DNA from 4 places in the Peribacillus sp. YIM B13481 genome. Region 4 is predicted to be linked to each of the others. Evidence: riboswitches for the same ligand, from Rfam matches in the RefSeq annotation. Region 4 holds a riboswitch; each other region holds the start of a gene.
What was found. A riboswitch is a leader RNA that binds a small molecule or an ion and turns the genes downstream of it on or off. The one in region 4 is predicted to bind cyclic di-AMP.
Positions count from the first base shown of each region.

Region 1: it holds a riboswitch for cyclic di-AMP, as region 4 does, so the genes downstream of both, ACFX4X_RS24145 (APC family permease) here and ACFX4X_RS16905 (TrkH family potassium uptake protein) in region 4, are expected to answer to the same signal.
Region 2: it holds a riboswitch for cyclic di-AMP, as region 4 does, so the genes downstream of both, ACFX4X_RS18025 (APC family permease) here and ACFX4X_RS16905 (TrkH family potassium uptake protein) in region 4, are expected to answer to the same signal.
Region 3: it holds a riboswitch for cyclic di-AMP, as region 4 does, so the genes downstream of both, ACFX4X_RS04645 (hypothetical protein) here and ACFX4X_RS16905 (TrkH family potassium uptake protein) in region 4, are expected to answer to the same signal.

Region 1 is NZ_JBHZPE010000083.1:6,674-11,349, forward strand. It holds gene ACFX4X_RS24130 (YhgE/Pip family protein) at 1-1,012, opposite strand, end outside; gene ACFX4X_RS24135 (hypothetical protein) at 1,366-1,647, shown strand; gene ACFX4X_RS24140 (bacitracin ABC transporter ATP-binding protein) at 2,119-2,241, opposite strand; cyclic di-AMP (ydaO/yuaA leader) riboswitch at 2,389-2,533, shown strand; gene ACFX4X_RS24145 (APC family permease) at 2,691-4,517, shown strand.
Region 2 is NZ_JBHZPE010000035.1:37,102-41,777, forward strand. It holds gene ACFX4X_RS18010 (DUF6044 family protein) at 1-499, shown strand, start outside; gene ACFX4X_RS18015 (glycosyltransferase family 2 protein) at 515-1,537, shown strand; gene ACFX4X_RS18020 (GtrA family protein) at 1,497-1,952, shown strand; cyclic di-AMP (ydaO/yuaA leader) riboswitch at 2,363-2,506, shown strand; gene ACFX4X_RS18025 (APC family permease) at 2,643-4,469, shown strand.
Region 3 is NZ_JBHZPE010000004.1:98,246-102,921, forward strand. It holds gene kdpA (potassium-transporting ATPase subunit KdpA) at 1-939, opposite strand, end outside; gene ACFX4X_RS04640 (potassium-transporting ATPase subunit F) at 965-1,039, opposite strand; gene ACFX4X_RS04645 (hypothetical protein) at 1,231-1,599, opposite strand; cyclic di-AMP (ydaO/yuaA leader) riboswitch at 1,991-2,132, opposite strand; gene ACFX4X_RS04650 (Na-translocating system protein MpsC family protein) at 2,375-2,731, shown strand; partial or broken gene ACFX4X_RS04655 (amino acid permease) at 2,811-3,134, opposite strand; gene ACFX4X_RS04660 (peptidoglycan-binding domain-containing protein) at 3,325-3,810, shown strand; gene ACFX4X_RS04665 (NAD(P)H-dependent oxidoreductase) at 4,244-4,676, opposite strand, start outside.
Region 4 is NZ_JBHZPE010000031.1:17,102-21,777, reverse strand. It holds gene ACFX4X_RS16925 (ABC transporter ATP-binding protein) at 1-197, opposite strand, end outside; gene ACFX4X_RS16920 (TetR/AcrR family transcriptional regulator) at 315-914, shown strand; gene ACFX4X_RS16915 (MFS transporter) at 983-1,567, opposite strand; gene ACFX4X_RS16910 (hypothetical protein) at 1,701-1,892, opposite strand; cyclic di-AMP (ydaO/yuaA leader) riboswitch at 2,225-2,367, shown strand; gene ACFX4X_RS16905 (TrkH family potassium uptake protein) at 2,538-3,875, shown strand; gene ACFX4X_RS16900 (potassium channel family protein) at 3,899-4,555, shown strand; gene ACFX4X_RS16895 (DUF2283 domain-containing protein) at 4,605-4,676, opposite strand, start outside.

The DNA.
Region 1 (4,676 bases), on a different contig from region 4:
TAATCCTTTTTTGTTCTTTAACTAGTTGGTTCTGCCCTTGAAGGATTTGTTGTAAGGAGTTCAGTTGACTAATCATTTCAGGCTGTCTTTCATATATATCCCCCAACGCGATTAATAGTGGGTCAACTTTGTCTTGAATTTCAATTGTACCTTGGTGTGCCTGCTGTAGGTTTCTTTTAAGATCATTAGCTCCTTGTTCTAATTGTTTAGAACCTTTGGCGAGATTTTCACCAGTTTTGTTAAGGACACCCAAGCCATTTTCTAAATTATCCATACCACTATTAAGTGTTTGAACCCCGTTAGACAATTGACCAATTTCCGTTTGAAATTGTTGAGTTCCATTGCGTAAACTTTGTGTACCATCTTTAAATAAGACGGTACCAGCAGCTAAACTCTGCAAATGGTCTTGTAGTGTTTTGGAGGAATTTGTAATTTTGTTGGCAGCCTGGTCTATTTTATTCGCTCCTTCAGCTGCTTTTTGTAAATGCTCGCCTACTTCATTTAAACTATTAAATAATGTGACTGCATATTGTTTTGTGATAGAATTTGATATTTTCTCATTGATTTTACTAATTCCAGAGGTTGCTATCTTTGATGCAGTATAGTTTTTCCCCGGATTTGTGTAATATCTCAGGCCCATTTTACTAGGATGTTTATCTAACAAGGTAGCTCCATTTTTAGAGAAATCATTTGGAATTTCGACTACCATGTAAAAATCTTCATTTTTTAATCCTTTAAACGCTTCTTTACTATTGGTAAATTTCCATTTAAACGAGTGATTCTGTTTCAAATCATGAACCAAATCTTTTCCTAACTGTAAATTCTGCCCAGAAAATTTTGATCCCAGATCTTCATTTACTACTGCAATTGGAAGATCTCCAGTTTTAGAATAAGGATTTCTAAAAGCGGATAGAAAAATGCTGCTATAGAGCAACGGTACAAAAAGAATGACTATCAATGTTAACCCAGTTTTGCGATGGCTGAAAATATTTTTCCACTCGCCTCTTATCATATTCAATTATATTATCCCCCATTGTTTCTAGTACTAAATATATTTTGTAGGACCCTAATTTCATAGCTAATTTTACTATAAGATGTCCTTGGGTGTTAGACTTCATTTTTCCATTTTTAATAATTTTTTTAATTCGCCCAATTCACCGTCTGGAAACGATTAGCCCACGTTTACATGTTCCGGAAGCTGCTCATTATGTATATGATTTTACCGTGAACTTAAATTCAAGGGTGATGAAATCCTGCGATTCAGCGAGTATTGGTGAGAAAGTCGTATAAACTGAGGGAGTTGAAGAAGGATTTTGTTTTTACGTTAAACTGTATACAGTTTAACGGTTTTAGGAGGTGAAAATGATGAAACGTGCGATAGGAATTTTTCTTACTCTTTCATCTTTACTAACATACTTAATAGTAGACATGCTTTATGACCCTGTTAAGAATACAATAACAACAACAGATATGAATTCAGGAGTTACAACAGTAACAGTACATTATCAATATCCTTTGATGTTTTGGGTAATTTGTGTCATTTTAATAATTACTTTTATTCTTGGGATTTACTTTATTCTAGCAAAGGAAAAGCAATATGAGGAATGTCCACTCTGTGATACTCCAGAATATACTAGAAATAAGTGAATCGAACTCCCATGAAAATTAAAAAAGCACAAAATCCAGAAAAAACCACAATAAAATAGACCCAGTAAAAACGCTTTTAAAAAAAAGGCTGAGCCTTATGAGTGATCTGATTGAGTTTGGTAAATCGTTAAACAAAAACCTCCAATTATAGCAAATTAAGTAGAGGCTAGCGCGACGACCAAAAAAGGATTAATCTCCCATGAGTGCTACCCATAAAGGGCGCGACAGTCGGTGGTACACCGTGGTCATCGGAGTCAGACTAACGGATGGGCTCAAAGGTACCATAGTTCAAAGACCTTCTTCGCCAGCCATTAAAACATTATCGACATAGAGACCAATTTTCATTCTCTGTGGTGAAGCGCTGATTTTTGCGCTTCATGAATGGCTAACGGGGCAGTTTAATGAAAAAGTGAGGACATACACAATGGTATGAGTTCAATATCTAAAGGTACTTTCTTGTGGACTTATATTCTAATCATTGTTTATGGGTTCTGCAATTTGTTCTTTTGTGGGACCTCCATATTGCTGGTTAATGTCTTTAGCTAACTCATCTAAAAATTCATCAGATAAAAAGGGACTATTATCTTTGAACATGTAAATCCTCCTTTCGTGTTAGAAATCAAAAATACTAAAGCATGAACTAATATGTACTACTAACATTTCCGTTATCCTCGGTTTTAATCTTTTACATAAAATTCATTTACATTCTCTGAACACAGGAGTATTATAATCACAGTTCAAATTTCTAAATCGCTGAAACCATTAGGTACGGGGGAACCATTTTTGTGGGTTGTTACTTAACCCAAGGGGTGAATCCTTTCAAGGTAGGGCTACTCAAAGGTCCGAATCCGACAGCTAACCTCGTAAGCGTTAAATGAGAAGGAAGGTGGAACTTGTGACACACGAAAAGTGATGTGCCTACAGGTCTATTAAATATGACTTGTAGGCACTTTTTTATGCATGTAAAATTATTTCTTTTTTGAGTAATTACTATTGATAAGGGTAAAAATTAACCAATAGATATATTAGGCGGTGCGTGATTAATGATTCCATTCATAAAAAGGCTTTTAATTGGACGACCTTTGAAATCCAATGAATTAGGAGAACAGAAACTTAACAAAACGAAAGCATTAGCAATCCTTTCTTCTGATGCTCTATCATCAGTGGCATATGGTCCTGAACAAATTTTGATAGTATTGATTACGTTAGGTGCAGCAGCATTTTGGTATTCAATTCCTATCGCAGTTGGTGTATTAATTCTTTTAACAGCTCTCATATTGTCTTATAGGCAAATCATCTTTGCTTATCCTCATGGCGGTGGAGCGTATGTGGTTTCAAAGAGCAATTTAGGTGTAAATTCAGGCTTAATAGCTGGAGGATCCCTATTGGTAGACTACATACTAACTGTTGCTGTAAGTGTGTCTGCTGGGACCGATGCTTTAACATCTGCCTTTCCCACTTTACATAACTATAATGTGGTAATTGCCATTGTATTTGTAATTCTTATTACAATTTTGAATTTAAGAGGAGTAACGGAGTCTGCTTCAATTTTAGCCTACCCCGTTTACTTATTCGTTTTTGCGTTGTTTATATTAATTGGTGTGGGTATTTATAATATTCTAACTGGAGGAGTTTCTCCTGAATTACACACCCCAATAGGTACACCTGTGGCGGGAATCAGTTTGTTTATTCTTTTAAGGGCGTTTGCTTCAGGAAGTTCGGCTTTAACAGGGGTTGAAGCCATATCGAATGCTATTCCTAACTTTAAAGACCCAGCTCCAAATAATGCGGCTAAAACATTAATGGCAATGGGAACCTTGCTTGCCATACTGTTTTCAGGAATCGTATTTTTAGCCTATTATTATGGCATTTCTCCAAGTGGAGAGGTAACCGTTGTTTCCCAAATTGCCGAAGAAACTTTCGGACGGAATTTCATGTACTTCTTTATTCAAGGAACTACAGCATTGATATTAATCCTTGCTGCGAACACTGGTTATTCGGCTTTCCCGTTGTTGGCAGTGAATCTTGCAAAGGATAAGTTTATTCCAAGGATGTTTCTAGTTAGAGGGGACCGATTAGGATATTCAAATGGCATCATCATCCTTGGTATTGCTTCAATACTTTTAATTGTTGCTTTTCAGGCAGAAACAGAGCATCTAATCCCACTTTATGCAGTTGGAGTTTTTATTCCATTTACATTGTCCCAAACAGGAATGATGGCTAAATGGATTCGTGAGAAGCCTCAGGGGTGGCTTCCAAAACTAATAGTTAATACGATTGGTGCTGTTATTAGTTTCACGGTCACAATGATGTTCTTTTTAACAAAATTCTCACAGGTTTGGTCAATCCTAATTTTTCTACCTATCATTGTCCTTCTCTTCCATCGAATTAAAAAGCATTATGAAGCTGTTGGAGACCAACTTAGGCTTACAACTTGTGAACCATCTGTGACCATTGACGGTAATGTTATGATAGTGCCTGTTGCTGGCATGACTCATGTTGTAGAGAATACCTTAAATTATGCTAAATCTCTTTCTCCTGAACAAATTATTGCTGTGTATGTTGCATTTGAAAGAGAAGACGAGAAGAAGTTTGAAGAACAATGGAAGAAATGGCAACCTGATGTAAGACTGGTGACACTGCACTCTCATTACAGAAGTATCATCAACCCACTTACCAAATTTGTTGATACTGTAGAGCATAAAGCAAGGGAAGGGAATTATCGGGTAACGGTTGTCATTCCACAATTTATTCCTAAAAAAGGCTGGCACAATATTCTTCACAATCAATCAAGTTTTCTTATTAAGGCCTTCTTACTGTATCGGAGAAACGTGGTAGTAACAACTGTACCTTATCATTTGAAAAAATAAAAAAGGAGGACTTCAATTTTTGTATTTCTTAATAAATTAAGTATTAAACGGAGCTATTAAGCTTCTTCTACTTGAACTAACGGGTGCGTTAGCTGAAGATCGGAGCTGTCTTTAAGGCAGCTTTTCTTAATGAACTAAAGGGGCAGGATAGTTGAAGAA
Region 2 (4,676 bases), on a different contig from region 4:
CACTAACAATAAAAAACCATCTTTTAAAGAGTTCTATGCAGAAAGCCTTTTTCAGGATATAGAAGAGCATATTGGCCTCCCACAGGAAGAATATCGGGTTGCAAGCATCGGTCTACATCCTGCTATCGCCCAATTTAATGGGTTTTACACGCTCGATAGCTATAACAATTTCTATCCGCTTACATACAAACATCAATTTCGTCAAATAATTGAAAACGAATTGGCAAAGAATAAAAACATCAGAATCTACTTTGATGAATGGGGAGGACGTTGTTACCTATTTGCCGATGAGCTTGGTAAGCATTATATGTTCAAAAAAGGCTCGAAGAAAGAGTTGGATAATTTGGAGATTAATGTAGATGCGTTTAAAGGATTAGGCGGCAAGTATATATTTTCTGCCGTACCAATCAACAACGCGAAGGAAAACGGGTTGGAACTGGATAGGATTTTCACAAAGAAAGGGACCGTTTGGAAAATTCATTTATACAGAGTCATTTGAAAAGGGGGGGATATTGTGAATTCACCGATAGTGACGATTGTTGTACCTTGTTATAACGAAGAAAGTGTTTTGCAGGATACCATTTCCCAGCTTTGTGGATTGGTGAGGGGTTTAGTCGAAGAAAATGTTGTGTCTGGTCAAAGTAAAATTCTATTGGTTGATGATGGAAGTAAAGATCAAACATGGAAGATCATATATAAGGAAACGATTAACAATGAATATGTTCGTGGACTAAAGCTTTCACGGAATGCAGGCCACCAAAATGCACTCCTTGCCGGATTGTTTACAGCCAAGGAAGCCTCGGATTGTGTGATTTCAATTGATGCAGATTTACAAGATGATATTCAAGTCATCCCTGAATTCATTCGGAAATTCACTGAAGGATGTGAAATTGTATATGGCGTCCGCCAAAAAAGGGACCTTGATTCATTTTTTAAACGAACATCTGCAACTGGCTTTTATAAAATGATGAACAAAATGGGGGTCAACCTTGTCTATAATCATGCAGATTTCCGGCTAATGAGCAAAAGGGCGATCGTGGAGTTGGAACGATTTGAAGAAACGAATCTTTTTTTACGGGGAATCGTCCCGCTTATTGGGTTTAAGACGGACTCTGTTTATTATGACCGCAAAGAAAGATTGGCAGGGGAAACGAAATATCCATTTAAGAAGATGGTTGCTTTTGCTCTTGATGGCATTACTTCCTTTTCAGTAACACCGATCCGGCTTGTATTATGGCTAGGATGTCTTTCCTTTTTCATTAGCTTACTTTTTGGGTCATACTTTTTATGGTTAAAGTTTTTTGGGCAGACCGAAACTGGTTGGACCTCATTAATTACCTCCATCTGGTTGATCGGCGGACTCCAGTTGATTGCTGTCGGCTTGATTGGGGAATATATCGGTAAAATCTATAATGAATCCAAACGCCGGCCTAAATATATTGTGGATCTGGATTTATTTAATCCGCTCGATTTAAATAAACGGGAGCAACTAGATAATGAACGGACAAGTATTGAAAAACTATCTAAAACACACTAACTCCTTTATCCGCTTTTTATTGGTTGGAATGGTCAATACAGGGGTTGGACTTTCCATCATGCTTTTTCTCATGAATGTTCTTGAATTATCTTACTGGATCTCTACCTTTTTCGGCAATGGTATGGGAGCAGTAACGAGTTTTCTGTTGAACAGGACTTTTACTTTTAGAAGCGATATAGATTGGCGGAGAGGGGTTGCCCGTTTCTTTTGCGTCATCCTGATTTGTTATTCCGCGGCTTATTCTTTAGGACAAGCCATTGCAGGATCCTTGGAAGCATCCGTTCATTTTTCCATTCAGCAAAATGTGGCTGTACTTATCGGAACAATCTTTTATACAGTACTGAACTATATTGGCCAGAAATACTTTGTCTTTAAAAAAAGCAATTTGGGAACAATTCAAGAAGGAAGGAACTGATTAGAATCAAAGAATGCCCCTTTGGATGGAAATCAAAGTGGATTTCAAGAAGCGAATTTTTGATTTTCAGCGTGGAGTTTATATATTGCAAACCTATCCAAGCGGGGGCAGATCCTTTTAATAAGAAAGGTGAACCGTTAATAAATTAGAGATTTAAACAGTTTCGTAATTCGGTAATTTTCCCTTTTAAGGACCCACCGTTTTTGTTCTTTCATTTCTTAAAAATTGATTGGGAAGTTTCTCTTTTTTAACAAGTTATTCACCTTTTTCCTACCTTCGAATCATGCACTTGGATGACTTATGTTATATACGTCAGAACAAAGCCTCACTTAAAATAAATTATTATTTTACTGTGCAAAATTTTCATTTACTTTTCCATTTCACGGGAGTATGATAATCAACAGTTTCGTATTTCTAAATCGCTTAAACCTTATGGTACGGGGGGTCCGGTATGGGATTATTTTAACAATCCAAGGGGTGAATCCTTTCAAGGTAGGGCTACTCTTAGGTCCGAATCCGACAGCTAACCTCGTAAGCGTTATATGAGAGGGAAGGTGGAGCTTGTTAGACAAAAAAGTGGATGTCTACAGGTCTATTTAGTTATGACTTGTGGGCATTTTTCCATTTTTTTTGTTTTTTCTATAGCTGGGTAACATAAACTTATAACTTAAAAATGGTGGTGAATTCTTGATGTTATCTTCTATAAAGAGGTTTTTGATCGGGAGACCTTTAAAATCAAATGCACTAGGTGATCAAAAGCTTAACAAAACCAAGGCTTTGGCGATATTATCTTCTGATGCTTTGTCTTCGGTTGCTTATGGACCGGAGCAAATATTAATCGTTCTGATCACGGTCGGTGCTGCGGCATTCTGGTATTCCATACCCATCGCCATCGGAGTATTGTTACTGTTGGCTGCATTGATCTTGTCCTATAGACAAATCATTTTTGCTTATCCTCATGGCGGGGGAGCCTATGTGGTTTCAAAAAACAATTTAGGTATCAATCCAGGGTTGATAGCTGGAGGATCCTTATTGGTCGATTATATTTTAACTGTAGCTGTAAGTGTTTCTGCAGGTACGGATGCTATCACGTCCGCCTTTCCCGGCCTTCATGCATATAATGTAGGCATAGCCATCGTTTTTGTATTTCTGCTTACCATCCTTAATCTAAGAGGGGTTACGGAGTCGGCCTCTGTTTTGGCCTATCCGGTGTATCTATTCGTTTTAGCATTGTTCATCTTGATTGGTGTAGGAATTTACAAAATCCTGACAGGAGGAGTCTCACCGGAATTACACGCGCCAATCGGGACTCCAGTAGCGGGCATCAGTTTATTCATACTGCTAAGAGCATTTGCATCAGGAAGTTCCGCATTGACAGGAGTCGAAGCGATTTCCAATGCGATTCCGAACTTTAAAGACCCAGCTCCGAATAATGCTGCAAAAACTTTAATAGCTATGGGTTCCTTACTGGCTGTATTATTTACGGGAATCGTATTCTTAGCCTACTATTTAAGCATTGTTCCTAGCGCAGAGGTAACGGTCGTCTCGCAGATTGCTGAAGAGATCTTTGGTCGGAATTTCATGTATTTCTTCATTCAAGGTACGACTGCATTGATCTTGATTCTTGCTGCCAATACTGGCTATTCCGCTTTCCCCTTGCTTGCGGTGAATCTTGCAAAAGATAAATTCATACCAAGGGCGTTTACGATTAGAGGGGACCGATTAGGATATTCCAATGGAATTATCATACTAGGACTTGCATCCATCATCTTAATAGTCGCATTTGGGGGACATACAGAAAATCTTATTCCACTTTATGCGGTAGGGGTATTTATTCCATTTACGTTTTCCCAGACCGGGATGATTGTCAAATGGATACGCGAAAAGCCAAAAGGCTGGATCATGAAATTAACCATTAATTCAATTGGTGCCACTATTAGTTTTATCGTCACGATGATATTCTTTTTAACCAAATTTACTCAGGTTTGGCCTGTTTTGATTTTTTTACCTATCATCATTTTAATTTTTCATCGAATTAGGAAGCATTATGAAGCAGTCGGAGACCAGCTAAGGATTACAACTTGTGAGCCCATCTTGCCAATAGAAGGGAATATCATTATTGTGCCTGTGGCCGGTATAACTCATGTGGTTGAGAACTCTTTAAATTATGCTAAATCTCTATCAGCACATCAGGTCATTGCCGTTTATGTTGCTTTTGAAAGAGAAGATGAAAAGAAATTTGAAGAAAAGTGGAAAAAGTGGCAGCCAGATGTTAGACTCGTCACACTAAACTCTTATTACAGGAGTATCATACAGCCATTAACTAAATTCGTGGATACAGTTGAACATAAAGCGAGTGAATCCAACTATAAAGTTACGGTAATAATCCCGCAATTTATTCCGAAGAAAGGCTGGCACAATATTCTTCATAACCAATCAAGTTTACTGATTAAGGCCTACTTGCTTTATAGAAGAAATGTAGTTGTTGCGACAGTTCCCTATCATTTGAAGAAGTAAGTTCCATCATCTAAGAAAAGAAGCAAACCTACATATGGTTTGCTTTTTTATTGGGCTCTGTTCGTATATTATTTATAATCTCATAATTAAAAAGACAGCACTACGGCTGTCTTTTTTCAAACTAACGCCCCCGATATAATAAGATCATTCATTAATAACTCATTAAATTCACAATAACTATTATTGCTCAGTAAGGTGCAAGGATAC
Region 3 (4,676 bases), on a different contig from region 4:
AGAAATCCCTATTCTCTCTAATGCTGGATTTCCATTTTGTTCGCTGAAATACGTAACACCTAAGAACACAAGGAACATTAATCCCATTGCTAAAAAAAGAATCCAACCTAATTTCTTGTTTTTTGCCATATATCCAAACGTTAATGGAAGGGCAACAGGTATCAGAAACATTGATAAAATCTCTAATATATTGGTGAAACCATTAGGATTCTCAAAGGGATGTGCCGAGTTGACACCAAAAAATCCACCGCCATTTGTCCCTAAATGTTTAATAGACTCTAACGCAGCTACTGGCCCACGTGCAATATTCTGCTTCGCACCTTCCAATGTAGTTGCAATGGCCGTAGGATCAAGGGTTTGCGGAACCCCTTGAGATACTAGGACAAGACCGATTAAGATAGATAACGGCAGTAGTACCCGGGTGATGGAACGAATTAAATCCACATAAAAATTCCCCATACTGAACTGCCCGGTCAGGCCTCTGAAAAAAGCCATACATAACGAAAGACCGGTAGCTGGTGTCGTGAACATCAAAAATATGATGACGACCATTTGCGATAAATAAGAAAGTCCCGATTCCCCGCTGTAGTGCTGTAAATTGGTATTGGTAAGGAAGCTTACAGCAGTATTGAATGCCAATAATGGATCCATGTTGTCTATCTTACTTGGGTTACCCGGTAAAATTCCTTGAAATCGAATGATCATGTACGAAATAATAAACATGACTAAATTACTCAATAGTAGTGCCTTTACATATTGCTTCCAGTTCATATCACCGGTATTAATACCAGATAATTTATAAATGCCCCTTTCTAACCATCCAAACATCCGATCTTGTTTTGTTGTTTCAAGGGAATAAACATTAGCTAAATATTTCGCCAGTGGTATTGCCAGGATAATGACGAGTGCCAATACCAGACCGATTTGTAAAAAATCCATTTGCATTTCCTCCGTTTTGTAGCTATTAATATTTTTCCGGGTAAATTAAAGCATGAATTAAATACAACGAAAGTGCTCCAACAATAAATAATAAAAACATCGTTTCTACTCTCCTTTTTCTTCTATAACTTTGTTACAAAAATGGATAAATCCAAAAAATGTTAAGAATGAAAAAGCTGTAAGTGAAACTGATATAAGATCCATTGACGTCTCTCCTTCCAAACTATAAAAATTTCAAACTAAAATGTACTCACCCCCTTTGAGTTTCTTAAAGAAACTAGGTTCCACTTGTTAGCAGCCAGTTATAGCTGTAACATTCTGGTTTACTGAAGATGACAAAATCAGCTCCCATTTTTTATATAGACTAGAATATTGATGATCATGAGTGACAACAAAAAACCTATAAGATTTGAACTCTGAAAATATTTTCACAAGATTAATTCCATCAAACAGAGAATTAGGGAATAGATAAACACAGTTATCCTGCTCTGATTTATGAACCATTTTTCCATCACATTCCTTCAGGTTTCTTGTAGGCTTAAACCATTCTTCATCATAGTCTACAGTTTCTACATTACTTGTATCCGTGTGGGTGGCCCCTATACTTTCCTTTACAGATATAAATAATTTTCCTTTTCCAACAAGCAGCACTTTTCCCATACAATCCACCCCATTAGTACTTTCTCTTATTAATTTTCAATCTGCATTCTTTCTGGGGAAGAGAAGCCTGCCAGTTGATAACATAAAAAAATAGACCAATGCTTACTCTTTCCCCATGTATGCAGCCATGCAGTAGCTATCCATATCCCCGCGTTAATAAATACGATTCACGCATCGGTTATTGGATTAATTGCAAAGCAAACATATAAAATTGGAGAAAAAGTACTCATTGGTCTACTTATCACCCAGCAAGCTTTACAGCTCTCTGTGCGATCTGTCTTCCAAGACACCTTTTCGTTTATAGGCATAATAAAAAGACCTACGGAAATGACAGGTTGCTATCTTGCTACAAACATAACAAAAAAAGCCTCCTGAATTAAGGTGGTCTTATGACCTCCTTCGCTTTAGCCGACGAAGTTAGCTGACGGGTAGGATGGCGAAAGAGTATCTCATCCCTTCTGCAAATGCAGAATTAACCCCAAAAATAGTGGGTCCTCCGTTCTCAATTTCTTGAGATTTGGCCGATATCAAATTGTTATTTATGTGGATTATTCTACGCTCATCATTAAATGTTTGTAAACCTCATAAAATCACGATATTAATTCAAAATCGACCAAATAAAGTCATTTTAGTCCGAATAAGTCATCAAAAGCTAACTTTACTTAATAATTCTAGTGATTACATTTTTTTATAGGTTTGTAAACTTACATTGACAATAACTAAGGTTGGGCATTATGATAAATCCCATAAATTCCCGAGATAAAATGGAGGCATTATGTTAAATCCAAAAAAGAAACTTGAAGCAGAAATAAGTGCAGCATTTATTAAGTTCCAGCGTGATCTGATAGGCAGAGGACCACAGGAAGCAAAAACATATATAATTAATGACATGTTGATTACTCGTTTTAAAGGGGTCCTGACTGTGGAAGAAAAGCATCTTGTCAGTCACAATTCCGGCAAAAAACTTGTAAAAAAAATGCGCTCGCTTCTTCGTGAAATGTACACTAAGGATTACGAAAAAATAGTTGAAGATCATACTGGATGTAAAGTTCTTTCTTCCCATAGTGATATTAGCACTAAAACAGGTGAAAGAATTGAAGTTTTTATACTGGATAAAGATTTAGAGAGGTAATTAGAAACCATCAAATAATACTGTTTAAGTTACATGAATTATCATTTTTATAAAATTTATATATATATTTTAGGTTAGAAGGCTCGCATGTTGTAAGTCGCAACAGATCGCCAACAGCTTCATAGTGCTTTCTAATTCGATGAAAGGTTAAAATAATGATAGGTAGAAATACCAATACCTACAAAACCTGTGGAATTTAGTAAAAAAAGAACATCATTGTGATGATAAAGTTAATTAACCCGCCAATTGAATTAATAATTAGTTTTGGAATCCAACCTTTAGGTTTTTCTCTAACCCATTTAAGCATCATTCCTGTTTGGGATAAGGGAAAAGGGATAAATACTCCAACAGCGTAAAAAGGTATCAGATGATCTGTTTCTCCTTTGAACACAATGATTAAGAGCTAGCATCTTCTTTTAAAGCTTTAAGGATTTTCTCTATTGTTCGTACAACTTATCCAATTTTGTGGTCCTACTGGTGACTATGTTTGTTTAGCAGTTTCAAAATAAACAGGACATTTGTCGGAAGGGGAATATAAAATCTGAGGGGAACTAGTAAGGTGTATTGAAAATAAAAAAGAGGGAGATGGCGCTTTGAAGAAATTACTTACCTGTTTGATAGTATTAGCAATAGTCCTGGGGATATCTTTTTCCACTGCTTCAGCATCTGCCGGAGGATTTCACCACCCGCAAAGCTGGGATAAAAACTCGATTTTGCGGAAGGACACTCATGGGGTGGAAGTCAAAAATATGCAGTATATCCTCAATGTCATGGGTTTTTATACTGATTCAGCAGTGGTTGACGTTGATGGGATTTTTGGGCCGAAAACCGAAGCGGGTGTAAAGAAATATCAAAAAGAAAACCATCTGATAGTGGATGGTGTGGTTGGCCCCAAGACGTGGACCAGTTTCTCGCAATATATTAAAAAGAATGGCGAGAACACCTATGGAGCAGGCGGGTACATGGGTCTCAGAATCAAATGGAAGTACGACGATTCTTCTTATACATCAGGCTCAAAAGCCTATATTTACGGTAATGGAGATACATTAAGTGACCAATATCGCCTGTATGCGAATTAAAAACTCAGGTAGGAGGCCCTTATTAGTTAAATGAGGCTAAAAGATAGGTCCTCCGCTTCTAAGCGATGTCAATGAAGGAGAGAGGGATAATTCTTTTAAAATTCTCCTTTCTATTAGTTTCAGGTTAATTGTAAAAAGCCGATGATTCCTACGAAAGAATCATCGGCTCTATTCATTCAGAACTATGCGCTTTCCTCCAACCTAATTTGAAGGAAATAAGATTAACCTTTACTTAAGACAAGAGATCATAAGGTTAATGAAGCAATTTTTCACAAAAGGGAAGCCCCTTCTTCTCATTCTGAAGAGGGGGCTTCCCTTTTGTTGTAAAGAAAGAAAGCTGCCTCTGCAATTTCTTTTAATAAAGCACCTGTGGTTCAAAACCTTTCAAGACTCCCCAGTAGTGAGCAGGCTTTTTTTCAACATTTGTATATGATCATGAGAAATGGGAATTAATTGTATCTTCAACTTTCTTTAACATACCTTTATATGAGTCTTCATCAAGGTAACCAATACTTCCGAATAGTAAATGTTCCACAGGTTCTATTCCAGTGAAATCGAATATCCCAATGTCGGAGGTAACTTTCAAGCCTGCTGTCATACCCACCTTATCGTAAACCTCGTTAGGCGCTCCATGTGTATTGATAATAAAACCCTTTTTACCTTTTAATAACTTAATTACACCTTCTTCTCCAGCAGAATAAGCAAACCCAAATGCAAATACTCGGTCTACATACCCTTTAAGAATTGCTGGAAGACCAGTCCACCATATAGGGTAAATAAATGTTATAACATCTGCATCCGTAATAAATTCTTGTTCCGTTTTAATATCATTTGGAGTATTTCCTGCTTTCATAGCTGCTGTATCT
Region 4 (4,676 bases):
TGATCCAGAACCGTGACTTTACCAGCATCGGGCTTAATCAATCCGACAATCATTTTAATCAAGGTCGTCTTTCCGCATCCGGATGGACCTAACAAGCCAAAAATTCCACTTTTTTCAATATTCAGGTTCAATGGCTGAATGACCTTTTTATGATGAAAACCCTTAGCAATTCCTTCAATAGAAATCGCATTTTTCATTGTACACACATCCTCCCTCTTTAATTAACACGGTGTTGAGTGTATCATCATTCTAAGGTAGCTTTTAGTCTAATACAATCAACACATTTCGAAAAATGTTTAGTGAGGAGACATTCAATGGCGGAATTTCATGAGGATATGGTACAGAAGAAGAAAAAGCAGATACAACATCATTTTATTGCACTCGTTGAAACAGAGGGGTTCCCACATGTCTCAGTGAAGAAAATTGCAGAGCGCGCCAACATTAATCGGGGCACATTCTATTTGCATTACACAGATAAATATGAATTGATGGATCACTTACAGCAGGAATTGTTAAATGAACTTCAAACTCGAATTACTGCCATTTTGCCGAAAGAGGCTTTTTTGGCCCTCCATCAACAACAACTTTACCCGCCTTTCGTAGCAATTTTTCAATTCATCAGTGAACATGCGCACGCATTAAGGGCCATTCTTGGAGATAAGGGAGATCCTTCTTTTGCAAAAAAAATAAAGCTTGTGTTCGGTGAAGTACTATTGGAGCGTTTGATCAGCCAGCATCCAGCAGCTAAAGATGAAGCATTCCGCATGTATATGCACGCCTTCATGACATCTGCGATTTTAGGCGTTATACAGGAGTGGCTGGAGAATTGCGAAGAGCAAACGGCGGAAGAAATGGCGAAAATTCATTTTCAAATCCTGAACTTCATCAGCCAATTACGGACATTCATTCAATGAATTTTTATAAAGGCATGTTCCATTTACATGCCTTTAGGATAATAAAATGGGATAATCCCCCTTTAAACTTACATCTTTTCCCCCGCTTTGACCTCTCCCCTTCCAACCTGATAATACCTGCTCTTCGAGGCCTTCATACTAAGCATGGACAATAAAATGGATATAGCAAACATGATCATTGAACCTGAAATCACCACGAACCGAATCGAAATGAAATGAACTGAAACACCAACAATTGCGGTAGTGATGATGATCAATAAAGCTTCTAACAAGCCAAAAACACTTCCGACCCTGCCCATGATTTCCACGGGAATATTATTTTGATAAAAGGTTTGAAAGCCTGTGTTGGCAAACGCCAATGAGAGGGCAATGATGAAAAAACCGATGGCGGCCATTGAAAAGGAATTCGAAAAGGCATAGGCCATATAACCTATCGAGACAAACAAAGATCCAAGACCAATCACTTTACTGATGAATACGGCATTGACTATAGCACCCGCAATGATACCTGCTCCGGCGATGCTTACAAGGAATCCGTAATCGCTGTCCGACAAAAGGAGTATGGCCTTGGCAAACGCTGCTTCTTGGGAATCGATGGCCGTTTCCATCACCACCATGCAGCTGAATAAGAAATAAATAAGCATAATTTTCAAAACAAAAAACTCATTCAAAATTAAATGAGTTTGAAAGCAAAACAAGATAGGAATTTTTCGCTCAGCGTTCCCGAATAAGACACAGGAATGACATAATTGAATACCGTTAAATGAATGTTTGGATTCAGTTGATTTACTTTAGGGAAAACAATTTTAAAAACGGATTCTTTTTCTTATCCGTTATCCTTAACTCATTCATTATGATTTGGTCCTCATGATCGGCTATCCATTTCCTTAGTGCATCTTTATCCTGGCATTGTGTTAAATATGTCTGGCCACCCTTGCCTGTAGCGTTAATAACATATCTATTGAACGTCTTCTCCATAATTGCCCGCCTTTTTTATAAAATGTCTGAAACCTTTAAATACGAATGCAATGACTTTTTCTTTATGCTTTTCAAAAGAAAAATAATTTATATATATTAATAACATTGATTGGCAATGACCTGTTCAGCTAGAAAGTGTTGAATCAAGTACACCGAAACTGTTATCATAATCGGATTAATCGAACCTATCATAATGTGCTAACTAATATTTGTCAATACGTTTTATCAATGTAAATAAAACGTAAATTTTCAGTTTTATTAAAGAAATATTTTTTTACAATTTAGGGGTTTACAACTGCTAAATGTTGGGAGTAGAATACGTTTATCAATTTAATACATTTCGGCCAAAACTCAAAGGAATTGAGTACGGAGGACCCAATCATTTGGGGTTAATTCTGCCATGCAGAAGGGATGAGATCAGCTCTTTCGCCATCCTACCCGCCAGCTAACTTCGTCGGCTAAAGCGAAGGAGGTCATAAGACCGCCTATTTCGGGAGCTTTTTTTTGCACGCTTTTTGTGACAAAATAGCTGTTCGATGATTACGCAGGTCTTTTTATTATGCTAAAAAAGGATTTGATAAAAGGATTGATGGTTAAGATATTCATACAGTTTTACACATGTCATTTTTAGGTAGGGATGATCAATTGATAAAAGCAAAAAATTTATTGGATCCGCCAAAAATCCTTGTACTCGGCTTTGCCACCCTGATACTTATTGGGGCCTATTTGCTGACCCTGCCGATTTCCACTGAAAATGGGAACGGCCTTGCTTTTCTGGATGCTTTATTCACCTCAACCTCCGCTACATGTGTAACAGGACTAGTCGTAGTGGATACGGGAACGACCTTCACCACTTTTGGTGAATTGGTCATCTTAACACTGATTCAGATAGGCGGCTTAGGATTCATGTCATTTGCGACGTTTTTCTTTTTCCTTTTAGGCAAAAGGATTTCTTTAAAAGGCAGGTTACTCTTGCAGGAGTCCTTAAATAATCTTTCCATGGCAGGTATAGTCAAGTTAGTAAAACGGCTTTTAATTTTCACGGCCATCATTGAAGGCTTGGGTGCCCTTATCTTATCGATTCGCTTTTCTTTTGACATGCCAATCGGCAAAGCGATCTATTACGGGGTTTTTCATTCCATATCGAATTTCAATAATGCCGGTTTTGATTTAATGGGAGAATTCAAGAGTTTGACCCCTTATGTATCGGATCCATTCGTAACCCTTACGGTCGCCTTCCTGATCACGTTTGGCGGAATAGGTTTTATCGTGATGAATGAACTATACGAATATCGTGATACCCATCGTTTATCTTTACATACGAAGGTTGTTCTGATGACTAGCCTGACACTTACAATCGCCGGCGCAATTTTAATCTTTTTATTCGAGTTCGGTAATGCCAAGACATTGCAGCCTTTATCTTTCATGGGTAAAACGTTATCGTCTCTATTTCAATCGGTTTCACCAAGGACGGCCGGCTCCAATACGCTGAATATCCCTGATTTGACTCAACCCACAATACTGCTCATCATTTTCTTGATGTTCGTTGGGGCTTCACCCGGATCGACTGGCGGCGGGATTAAAACAACCACATTTGCGACGCTTATCGGAACGGTCTGGTCACAGATTAAAGGAAAGGGTGATGTGGTATTATTCCGGCACCGCATTGTGAGTGAAACGATCTTTAAAGCATTATCCGTTACATTCATTGGCGTATTCATGGTTTCAATCATCTCCATTCTGCTGACCATCACTGAAAGCGGAAGTGACTTCTTGATGATTTTATTTGAAGCCACTTCAGCATTTGCCACCGTGGGACTTTCAATGGGTTTGACCCCCGAATTATCACCGGTTGGCCGGATGCTCATCATTTTCACAATGTTTGCAGGCCGTGTGGGTCCTTTGACTTTGGCCTTTGCCATCGCTATGAGGCGCAAACCAGATCCGTTCCGACGTCCAAAAGGGAAAATCATGATTGGTTAAACATAAATGAAGGAGTGTAAAAGATGGGAAAAAGACAATATGCCGTGATTGGTTTAGGCAGATTCGGAACCAGTGTGGCCCATAGATTATATTCGGCTGGCCAAGAGGTATTGGGTATTGATATCAGCGGGGAAAGAGTCGAGAATGCGGAACTGAGCGTTACCCATGCAGTCATTGCGGATACGACTGAAGAAGAGACATTGAAATCCATTGGAATCCGCAACTTCGATTGTGTCATCGTAGCCATCGGAATTGATATGCAATCAAGCATTTTAACTACCTTGCTTTTAAAAGAGCTTGGGGTCAAAAAGGTGATTGCCAAGGCCCTTAATAAAAATCACGGTCAGGTGCTCAAAAAAGTTGGTGCCGACTGGGTCATCTATCCTGAGAGGGATATGGGGGAACGGGTCGCGAACCAGCTTCTGTCCCCTAACATGCTGAACTATATTGAACTCTCTAAAGAATACAATATCGAGGAAATCATAGTCCCCATGAGCATGAAGGGAAAAAGCCTCAGGGAGCTGGATTTACGCGCAAAATATAATATCAGCGTCATTGCCATCGTGAGTAATGGGGAAATTATCATAGCACCATCACCCGATCAGGATATCCATGAAAAAGATATGCTTTTAGTAGTTGGCAATAAAGAAGATCTAGCCGTCTTTGCAAATATTGAATAATGGATCCCCTTCTCGTTTCCGGTTCTGGCTGTATGAAGATGAACTAAAATCAGCCGATTAAGAATGATTCATCATAGGACTTCGTGTCATATATATCGATTCCTATAAATTCCCTGCAGTC